DNA from 3 places in the Ruegeria sp. BC6 genome. Region 2 is predicted to be linked to each of the others. Evidence: riboswitches for the same ligand, from Rfam matches in the RefSeq annotation. Region 2 holds a riboswitch; each other region holds the start of a gene.
What was found. A riboswitch is a leader RNA that binds a small molecule or an ion and turns the genes downstream of it on or off. The one in region 2 is predicted to bind cobalamin.
Positions count from the first base shown of each region.

Region 1 (3,268 bases), on a different contig from region 2:
GCCATCATGGCGTTGGGGGCGGCCGAGACTTCCTCTAGTGCCTTCAGCAGCATCTGCCACATCCGGGTCAGCGCCCGCATCGGCAGCGCTTCGGCCATCTGCTGGCCGCGGGTGCGTTCATCGGGCGATACGGTGGGATCTTCGGCTGCGTCGGGGGTGATCTTTACCACCGAGACCCAATGCGTGATTTCGGCCAGATCGCGCAACACCGCCAGCGGGTCGGCGCCCTCGGCATATTGCGCGCCCAGTTCGGTCAGGGCCCCGGCCGCATCGCCGCGCAGGATCATGTCCATCAGGTCCAGCACGCGGCCCCGGTCGGCCAGTCCCAGCATCGCGCGCACCTGGTCGGCGGTGGTTTCGCCGGCACCATGGCTGATTGCCTGATCCAGCAGCGAGGTCGCATCCCGGGCCGAGCCTTCGGCGGCGCGGGTGATCAGGGCCAGCGCGTCATCCGAGATTTCCGCGCCCTCGGCGGTGGCGATCTTGCGCAGCAGGCCGATCATCACTTCGGGCTCGATCCGGCGCAGGTCGAACCGTTGGCAACGCGACAGCACGGTGACCGGAACCTTGCGGATCTCGGTCGTGGCAAAGATGAATTTCACATGCTCGGGTGGTTCCTCCAGCGTTTTCAACAGCGCGTTGAAGGCGCTGGTCGACAGCATGTGGACTTCGTCGATGATGTAGATCTTGTACCGCGCGCTGGCGGCGCGATAGCGCACGCTGTCGATGATCTCTCGGATGTCGTTCACGCCGGTGCGGCTGGCGGCGTCCATTTCCAGCACGTCCACATGGCGACCTTCCATGATGGCCACGCAATGCTCGCACTGGCCGCAGGGTTCGGTCGTTGGGCCGCCATTGCCGTCGGGTCCGATGCAGTTCATGCCCTTGGCGATGATCCGGGCCGTGGTCGTCTTGCCGGTGCCACGGATGCCGGTCATGATGAAGGCCTGCGCGATCCGGTCCGCCTCGAACGCGTTTTTCAGCGTGCGCACCATGGCATCCTGACCGACCAGGTCGGCAAAGGTTTCCGGGCGGTATTTTCGTGCGAGAACCTGATAGGCGGGGCTGGACTGTGTGGTCATGTCTGCTCTGACGGATTCGTACTGACGATGCAGGGTAGAGTTCCCGGTGCCCCGCGTCCACAGCGCCGGTGCAGGTTTTTCGCTTTGGCGAGCGCGCGGTGTGAGGCATACTGCGCGGATCGAGTTCAATCAGCCAGTTTCGGGGGGAACGTCTGATGACAAATCTTGTGGTTCATGCATTGCAGGTGGGCGGCGGTACGCTGGCCCTGACCTCGGTTCCCGGCGGTGGCGGCGACTATGAGGGAGACCTGGACCTGATTTCAGCCTGGGCGCCGGGGCTGGTAATTTCGATGACTACCCTTGCCGAACTGGTTTCTGTGGGTGCAGGCGAATTGGGCTGTGACATTCATCGGCGCGCCTGTCGGTGGGCACATCTGCCGGTCGCCGACTTCTCAGCGCCGTCGACCGAGATATCCGGCCGCTGGCCCGAAGTCAGCGCCGCCGCCCGCCATGCGCTGTCGGGCGGCGGGCGGGTACTGGTCCACTGCCGGGGCGGTTGCGGACGGTCGGGCATGGTTGTTCTGCGCTTGATGATCGAAAGCGGCGAGCAGCCGGAACAGGCCCTGAAACGCCTGCGGGCCGTACGCCCCTGCGCGGTCGAGACTGATGCTCAGATGGACTGGGCCGTCGCCCCGGCGCGCGAGGCACTGGCGACCTGACCTTCAGGCGGTTGCGCGGAACTCGCGCTCGGCTCTGACCACGGGCATGATCGCCGTGGCCTGCAGCATCGCACAGGGTCGATCGCCGATGACCTGCGAGGGCAGGGCGTCGCTCTGGTCGTCAAACAGCATGTCGGCATAGGTTTCAAGACGGAAGGACGGGGTGGCGGCGGCCGATCCGCAATACACGCGGATCCGTTCGGGACGTGCATCGAACCGCGCCGTGCAGCCATGTTCGCAATGGGCCAGTTCGCTACTGCCTTCCACTTGGAAGTCGGGGGATGTAGCGGCCTGCGCCGTCGCCATTGCCTGCGCGATGGCCCGTGCCATGCGCGCCAATGCCGGGCAGGTCTTTCCGGTGCGCTGGCAGATGGTTGCCGCGAATTTATGGGTATCGGTCTTCCAAATCATGTTGCGCCCTCCGCGCGCTGGGCGAGGTGGATTTGGACAGACGCCGGTTTCAAGGCCAGACCCTGCCCGGACACCCCGTCCGAGTTTCGGTTTCACGTTTGATGGCAGGTCTCCTGACTTGCGGGTCTTTGCTTTGCCGACCTTCCCAACCTTGCGGTCAGTGGTATTTAGGCATCGCTCTCCGCCTACAGTTGCGGGGGCAGTCGCGGCCTTGGTCCGCTCCGGAGTTCCGGGTTGGACCGCACCGTGTTCCCTTTTCATCCCGGACCGAAACGGCACGGGAACCATCCCCTCATCGCTAGCGGTGTATCCGGGATCGAGTCAAGACGGTTTCAGCCCGGTTGCCGGAGTGAGTCCCAAGGGAACAGATCAGGCAGTCTGCGCAGCACATTCGAATCCCGGCGGGCGCGGGCCAATTGCCAGCCGCCCTGCATTACGATGAACAGGGTGTCCGCAGCTTTTTCAGGGTCGGAAACTCCGAACCGCGCGGCGTGGTTTCGAACTTCGACGATCCAGCTTTCATACAGACGGTCGGCATGTTCCCGAAACGCGCGGTTGTCGGGGCTTTCGAACAGGGTGGCGGCGATGGGGCAGGTCTCCCATTGGGCCGAGGTGTCGAACAGCTTCGCGATTTTGTGGCACAGGGTGGTGACCCCGTCGCGAAAATCCGCGGCGTCGTCGAATGCCGCAGCAATCATGCTCAACATCCCGTCCGAAGCCCAACTGGCCGCCGCCAGGGCCAGATCCGGCTTGCCCTTTGGAAAATGGTGATAAAGCGAACCCTTGGGGGCTTGCGCTTCGGCCAGCAATTCCGCCAGACCGACACCGTTATAGCCCGAGCGCTGGAACAGTCGGGCGGCAGTCACGATCAGGCGATCTTTGGTGTTTGGTGGACGTTGGGTCATGCAGGCCAAATATTGACAGGCCTAGACCAATTGGTCCAGACACAAAATATTAGACCGATCGGTCCAGAGTGTTTGGAGGCAAAGATGTTGGATTCGCAGCACGCGGTTGACGTGGAAGACTTTAAGTTTCCGTCGGGCCAGACCCAGCTGGCGGCGCGGCTTTACACTCCGGCGGTCGAGCCGCAAACCGTTGTTGTGCTGAACGGCGCAA
Region 1 covers NZ_JBQFUM010000003.1:382,838-386,105, forward strand. The annotation lists gene ACR0MM_RS12480 (DNA polymerase III subunit gamma/tau) at 1-1,082, opposite strand, end outside; gene ACR0MM_RS12485 (protein-tyrosine phosphatase family protein) at 1,238-1,741, shown strand; gene ACR0MM_RS12490 (hypothetical protein) at 1,745-2,152, opposite strand; cobalamin riboswitch at 2,239-2,456, opposite strand; gene ACR0MM_RS12495 (TetR/AcrR family transcriptional regulator) at 2,485-3,018, opposite strand; gene ACR0MM_RS12500 (alpha/beta hydrolase family protein) at 3,142-3,268, shown strand, end outside.
Region 1: another riboswitch for cobalamin. It lies ahead of ACR0MM_RS12490 (hypothetical protein); the one in region 2 lies ahead of ACR0MM_RS05700 (CbtB domain-containing protein).

Region 2 (3,268 bases):
AGCGCGCCGGGCGGCCCTCGCCCAAGCAGTACCATGTCAGCCGCCTGCTGGTCGAGTACGCCCAGACCGGCCAACGGATCGTGCGGCTGAAGTCGGGCGATGGCGGCCTGTTCGGACGGCTCGAGGAGGAATTGGCGGCCCTGCGCGCTGCCGGGATCGCGTACGAGATCATTCCGGGCATCCCCTCGGCCATTGCGGCTGCTGCGGCGGCGGGGATCCCGCTGACCCGGCGCCTGACCGCGCGGCGGGTGCAATTCGTCACCGGCCACGATGTCAGCGGCAAGCTGCCCGAGGACCTGAACCTGCCCGCGCTGGCCGACCCGGGTGCGACGACCGTGGTGTTCATGGGCAAGCGCACCTTTCCCCTGCTTGCGGACGCGCTGCACGCGCATGGGCTGCCGCTGGACACCCCTGCGCTGATGGCCGAATCGGTCTCGACGCCTGAGCAATCGATGCACCGGTCCACCGTCGGCGCACTGGCCGAGCGTCTGGGCTCCGAGATCGGTACTGCACCTGCGCTGATCCTTTATGGCCCGCTGGCGGAGTTCGACGATGATTGATCTGGTCTTGATCGGGATCGGCACCGGCAACCCGGACCACGTGACCTTTCAGGGCGCGCAGGCGATCCGCGCGGCCGATCTGATCCTGATCCCCCGAAAGGGCGCCAACAAGGCCGATCTGGCCGGTGTGCGCGAAGAAATCATCCGCAAGGCCACCGACACACCGCCCCAAATCGCCTATTTCGACATCCCCGAGCGCCGTTCGCAGGATGGCTACCTGCGCGGCGTGGATGAATGGCACGACGCAATCGCCCTACGCTGGCAGGAGGCGATGGCCCGGCACCCTGAGGCGCGCACCGTCGCCCTGCTGATCTGGGGCGACCCGTCGCTCTATGACAGCTCGCTGCGAATCGCCGCGCGGCTGGACCCGCAGCCGAACACCACGGTGATCCCCGGCATCACGGCGCTGCAGGCGCTGACGGCGGCCCATGCCATGCCAATCAACGAGATCGGCGCGCCCTATCTGGTCACCACCGGCCGGCGTATCCGCGACGAGGGCTGGCCCAGCGACGCCGATACGGTTGCGGTGATGCTGGATGGCGAATGTTCGTTCCAGACGCTGGACATGGCCGATTTTGACATCTGGTGGGGGGCTTACGTGGGCATGCCCGAGCAGATCCTGATCAAAGGTCCGCTGGCCGATGTGGCCGATGAGATCCTGCGCAACCGCACCGAGGCTCGCGCCCGGCACGGCTGGATCATGGATATCTATGTTCTGAAAAAGCGCGGGAATTGACGCGAAAGGTCGCAAATGGCGATTGCGCCACAGCGGCATTCACGTCTAAATGGACGGGTCTGGTCCTGCCGGAGACATCCGGATGCTAAGAGGGAATTTGGTGCGGCCTGCGCGCAGGTCAAATCCAAAGCCGCCCCCGCGACTGTAAGCGGTGAGCCCTGTTCAACCAGCCACTCCCGATCCGTTCGGGGGGAAGGCGAACAGAGGCGCTGACCCGCAAGCCAGGAGACCTGCCAGGCGAACAATGAAACACCGGCCGTCGGGTGCGGCGGCACAGGAGGACAGAAAATGACGACACAAACGCAAACCGCATCAACGGCACGCGCTGGCATTCTTTCGGCAGTGTTCGCGGCAGCTCTGGGCCTGGGGATCATCACCCTGGCCGGTCACGTTCAGGCATCGGCGCTGCATGACGCCGCCCATGACGTGCGCCACGCAACCGGCTTCCCCTGCCACTAAACCAATGTTCAGTCGCATTCTGACCAGCGCGTTGTTCGCTGGTGCTGCAGCCGGGTTGATCGTCGCCCTGCTGCAGTTGGTATTCGTGCAGCCCGTGTTGCTGCATGCTGAACTGTATGAATCCGGAGAGCTGGTGCATTTCGGAGCCGAGGCCGTCTCGGCCCATCCCGAGCTGCCGGGCATGTTCTCGGACCTGACCCGCGACGGGTTGAGCGTGGTGTTCACCATGCTGACCTATACCGGCTATGCGCTCGTTCTGGTCGCCCTGATGTCGCTGGCCGAAGCGCAAGGCCACACGGCTGACGGGCGCACGGGCGTGCTGTGGGGCCTGGCCGGTTTCATCGCCTTCCACCTGGCGCCGGGCTTCACCCTGGCCCCCGAGGTTCCGGGTGTTGCCGCAGCGGATGTGTTTGCGCGGCAGATCTGGTGGTGGGCAACCGTCGCGGCTGCTGGTGTGGCCATGTGGCTGATCGCTTTCGGTGGCAACATCGTCAGCTATCTGGTTGCGGCCGTGCTGTTGATGGCCCCGCACCTGATCGGCGCGCCGGAACCCGACGTGTTCACCGGGCCGGTTCCGACCGAGATCGGGGCCTTGTTCGCCGCACGCGCCTTTGGCGTCGGCCTTGTGGCCTGGGTGCTGCTGGGTTCGTTTGCCGGGTATTTCTGGCAGAGTGAGGGCAAGCGCGTCGAAGCCGCGGCCTGATCTCCGAAATCCCACGACCCGCCGGCGCCCAACCGGCGGGTCATTTGCTTTTCAAGGAAACAAGATGACACGCTCGCTTGCTCTTTTCGCGATCGGTCTGGTCTTTGGCGGGGGCGCCGGGTTCGTGCTGGCCGCGGCCAACGGCGTCACCTTCGACGGCCACGACCATTCCGACCCTGCCCAACATGGCGGCCACCACGCCGAGGCCATGGCCCATGACCACAGCACCGCCATCAACCTGCCCGCCGGACCGGACGCGCCGGGGCTGGAGATCGCCGTCTCCCCCGACCCGATGGCGGGTTGGAACCTGCGTGTGGTGCCGCGGAACTTCACGTTCGCGCCCGAGCATGCCTCGCTGAACGACAAGCCTGGCGAAGGCCATGCGCATGTCTATGTGAACGGCGTCAAGCTGGCCCGGCTTTATGGCAACTGGATGCACATCCAGGACCTGCCCAAAGGCGAAACGACCATCGAGGTCTCGCTGAACGCCAACAGCCACAGCCCGCTGGCCGTGGATGGGGTGCCGGTCAGCGCGGCCGTCACGGTTCAGGTGGACTGAAGCGCGGGGATCCGCGCCCGCAGACACAAGCGAAGCCGCCCGCACGGACGGGCGTCTTCGATCCAGCCGTTCGGGCTGTTCAGAATGGTCCGACAGGTCGCCGCAATGTCATCGGCATCGGCAACCGGATCGATCCCCGAAAACACGTAGGACGCTAGGCTTACCCCCTGCATCGCCACCACGGTCGGCTCGTCGCAGCCGCTGAAACAGGCGTGGTCGGCGACCTCGATCTGCCCGTCCAGTCCCGCAGC
Region 2 covers NZ_JBQFUM010000001.1:1,136,418-1,139,685, forward strand. The annotation lists gene cobA (uroporphyrinogen-III C-methyltransferase) at 1-560, shown strand, start outside; gene cobF (precorrin-6A synthase (deacetylating)) at 553-1,296, shown strand; cobalamin riboswitch at 1,340-1,548, shown strand; gene ACR0MM_RS05700 (CbtB domain-containing protein) at 1,585-1,755, shown strand; gene ACR0MM_RS05705 (CbtA family protein) at 1,760-2,458, shown strand; gene ACR0MM_RS05710 (hypothetical protein) at 2,523-3,017, shown strand; gene ACR0MM_RS05715 (DUF1636 family protein) at 3,005-3,268, opposite strand, start outside.

Region 3 (3,268 bases), on a different contig from region 2:
AACTCGTCGCATGCCTGTGCGCTGCCGACGATCTCGTCAGTCGTTTCAATTCTTTGCAATGACGCCATTTCGGAATTCACGCGATTGAGGATCTGATCTGCTTGCTCGGCGGTGATCAGGTTCTCGGCCTGAGCTCCCTTCAATGTGGTGCACACACCGGCGGACAAGCCTGTCGCAACGCCGACACCCATCGCGGCCCCGCCGCCCAAGGTCATCGCTCCAACCACGCCGAGGATGAGCCCGATCACAAGCCCCAAGATCACTTTTCCCATGTTTTCCTCCCATTTTGCGGGAAAGAGTTCCGCCTTCATTCCTGGCGCAAACCACGTGCCCATCTGCATATCAAAACCAGTGCCAACAGGTTGAGCACCGGTGCAATCGCCGCGAGCCACGGTTTGGCCGACTCTGAGAAAAGGTCCACCGCAAGGACCCAAGGCAGACCCAGCGGCAAAAGGAATACGCCGGACAATGGGTCTCGCTCCTGTCCGAACCAGCCAAACGTGCCCGTCACAAACGCAAACAACGCCAACAGGTAAAGGGTCGCGAACGCGATGATGGTTATTCTGCAGACCAAGCCGGACCTCAGCGTATCAAGCCAGTGCTGCGCAGCCGATTTCGGCTACGCATCAAACGGGTCACAACGCGCCTTCGTCGCCGAGGAACTCGATACCAGCTGTCGCGCCATCACTGTAGGCAATACAATTCCACGGAGCCCGATCCTCTCCAACCCCAACGGTGACTTGTGTTCCAGCCTCGCTGAACGCGGATGAGAGCACGACGACTTGCGAATTGTTGGTTGTTTTGGCCACGTCTCGCAGACACGCCTGTTGGGCGGGTGTCAGTTCGGCAGGTGCGCTAGACGTGCTGGTGTCGTCGCAGGCCGCTAGCAGTGCGAAACACGTCGCGCCTGAAATCATCATGACTTTGTTAATCATTTTCTTCTCCTCACAGATTTGTTGATACTTTTGGAATAGGTGGTCTTATTTTGCGCGCTCACGTCTAAGCGGTCCCCGATCTTGCGGCCAATGACATGGCTGGCAGACAGATATTCTGCCGATCCCCGGGACCGTGAACAAAGCGTGCTGACGCAATGACGTTATGGGCAAAAACCGGTGCGAAGTTTCGAGGAAGGGTTCGTACGTTAAGTCCGGGCACCGCGTCCTCCCAACGCTGATCTTCGTGAAATGCCTTCCGACCGCCAGCACTCACTCCAGCAGTCGGAAGGGCCCGACGAAACGGGCGACAGCGACAACAACGGAGGTAAAGCTAAAGTTGTGTCGAATTCTTATGTTTGAATCAATCACAGGATAAATCAATGATTTTTCCGCGCGTAAATTTTGTACGCTTGCCAACGATAGGCTTCTGCATTCAAAGGGAAAAGGCGAGGCCGTTCACGGAGGCTTGGCAGTCAGCCCGCTTGCGCCGCCGTGTTTCGGGACCTTCCGAGCTATCTTAATCCAGTTGGTCAAAACGACGTGATTCGCGGCCCGGTCTGTCGCTCAGGTGGTGCCGAAGGGTCGCCTGGATACCTCCATTACGCACCCGCCCAGAACGTCGTTGACAGTGCAACCCGACTCATGGATGAGATTTGCGCTGATGGTTCCCGATCGTTTCGGCGGTCGGGTAAAAGGGAATACGGTGCGGCGCCGTTCTGACGCCAATTCCGTGACTGCCCCCGCAACTGTAGGCGGTGTGCGACCCCCGGATGCCACTGGGCCGATAGGTCTGGGAAGGCGGGGCAAGCCATACACCGCGAGTCAGGAGACCTGCCATCATCAAACGCAACTCAACCCGGGCGGGGTGTCCCGGAAGGAGGCCAAGATGGCATTTTCGGCTTACGCCGCTGACATGACTGGTTCCCTTTCCGCCCCGCGATTTCGCGGAGGGCGAAATGAACCGACAATCAACACATCACATCACGGTTTGCCTATCTTGCCGACCCAAGAGCGCAGCCGTACGCCCCGGGCCTGACCTGATCGGACGATTGCGCGCCGCGCTGGCCGAAGACGACGGTTTGGCAGGTTTTGACGTTTCCGGTGCGGCCTGCATGGCCGGGTGCACCCGACCCTGTACCGTCGCCTATCACGCGCCGGGCAAGGCATCTTACCTGTTTGGCGGCCTGACGTCTGAAGAGACCGGGGCATTGGTGGAATTCGCCCGGCTGTACCAGCAGTTGCGCGATGGATGGTGCAGCTCGGTCGACCGCCCGGCCGGGCTTCGCCACGCGACGCTGGCCCGCATTCCAGCCGCGATGGCTGCGTCTTCGGAAAATGCGGATTGCGCCTCATGAGCGCGCCTTTGCTGTCGGTGGATACCGTCACCTGGGCGCCGCGAAAACGAGCGCCGTTGGTGCTGCACGAGACCAGTTTTGCGCTGATGCGCGGGCAGGTCATGGGGGTTGTGGGGCCGAACGGTGCCGGCAAGACAACCCTTCTGCGGATGATCTACGGCTATCACCGTCCGTCCTCGGGCGACATTCTGGTGGACGGCGTGTCCGTCAAAAGAATGGCCCCCCGGGCGCTGGCGCGTCAGGTTGCCGCCGTGCTGCAGGAGCAGCCCTCGGATTTCGCGCTGACCGTGCGCGACGTCGTGGCGTTGGGACGTGTGCCGCACCGGTTAGGCCTGTCCACGCCCGGCAGTCGTGACCACCAGATCATCGAGTCCGCGCTTCACCGAATGGATCTGCACGGGTTTGCCGACCGTGGGCTGGCCACTCTGTCCGGCGGCGAGCGTCAGCGTGTGATGGTCGCCCGCGCCCTTGCCCAAGAGCCCCGGATTCTTGTGCTGGACGAGCCTACCAACCACCTGGACATCCGCAACCAGCTAGAGGTGTTGCGGCTGATCCGGGACCTCGACCTGACGATCGTCACCTCGCTGCACGACCTGAACCTGGCCGCCGACGTCTGCGACCATGTTCTGGTTCTGAAAAACGGTCGACCCTGCGGCTTTGGCCCACCCCAGACAGTGCTGAGTGACAGGCTGGTCTCTGACACGTTCGAAGTCACCGCCCGGCAAGAGCAGCTCAGCCTCAGTCACAAACCTCACCTGACCTATCAACTCCCCAATCCCCAACCAGAAGGAAGCTTGGAATGAAACCGACCACCCTGGCCCTGGGCCTTGCTTTGGCCGCCAACACCGCGACCGCGGAAACCGCCGTGCAAAGTTGCAATCGAACCGTCACCTTTGACGAACCGCCCAAGGCGGCGATCTCGAACGACGTGAACCTGACGGAAATGATGCTGGTGCTGGGCCTGGCCGACCGGATGGT
Region 3 covers NZ_JBQFUM010000005.1:240,017-243,284, reverse strand. The annotation lists gene ACR0MM_RS15720 (hypothetical protein) at 1-392, opposite strand, end outside; gene ACR0MM_RS15715 (hypothetical protein) at 636-935, opposite strand; cobalamin riboswitch at 1,581-1,788, shown strand; gene ACR0MM_RS15710 (DUF1636 family protein) at 1,892-2,290, shown strand; gene ACR0MM_RS15705 (ABC transporter ATP-binding protein) at 2,287-3,093, shown strand; gene ACR0MM_RS15700 (ABC transporter substrate-binding protein) at 3,090-3,268, shown strand, end outside.
Region 3: another riboswitch for cobalamin. It lies ahead of ACR0MM_RS15710 (DUF1636 family protein); the one in region 2 lies ahead of ACR0MM_RS05700 (CbtB domain-containing protein).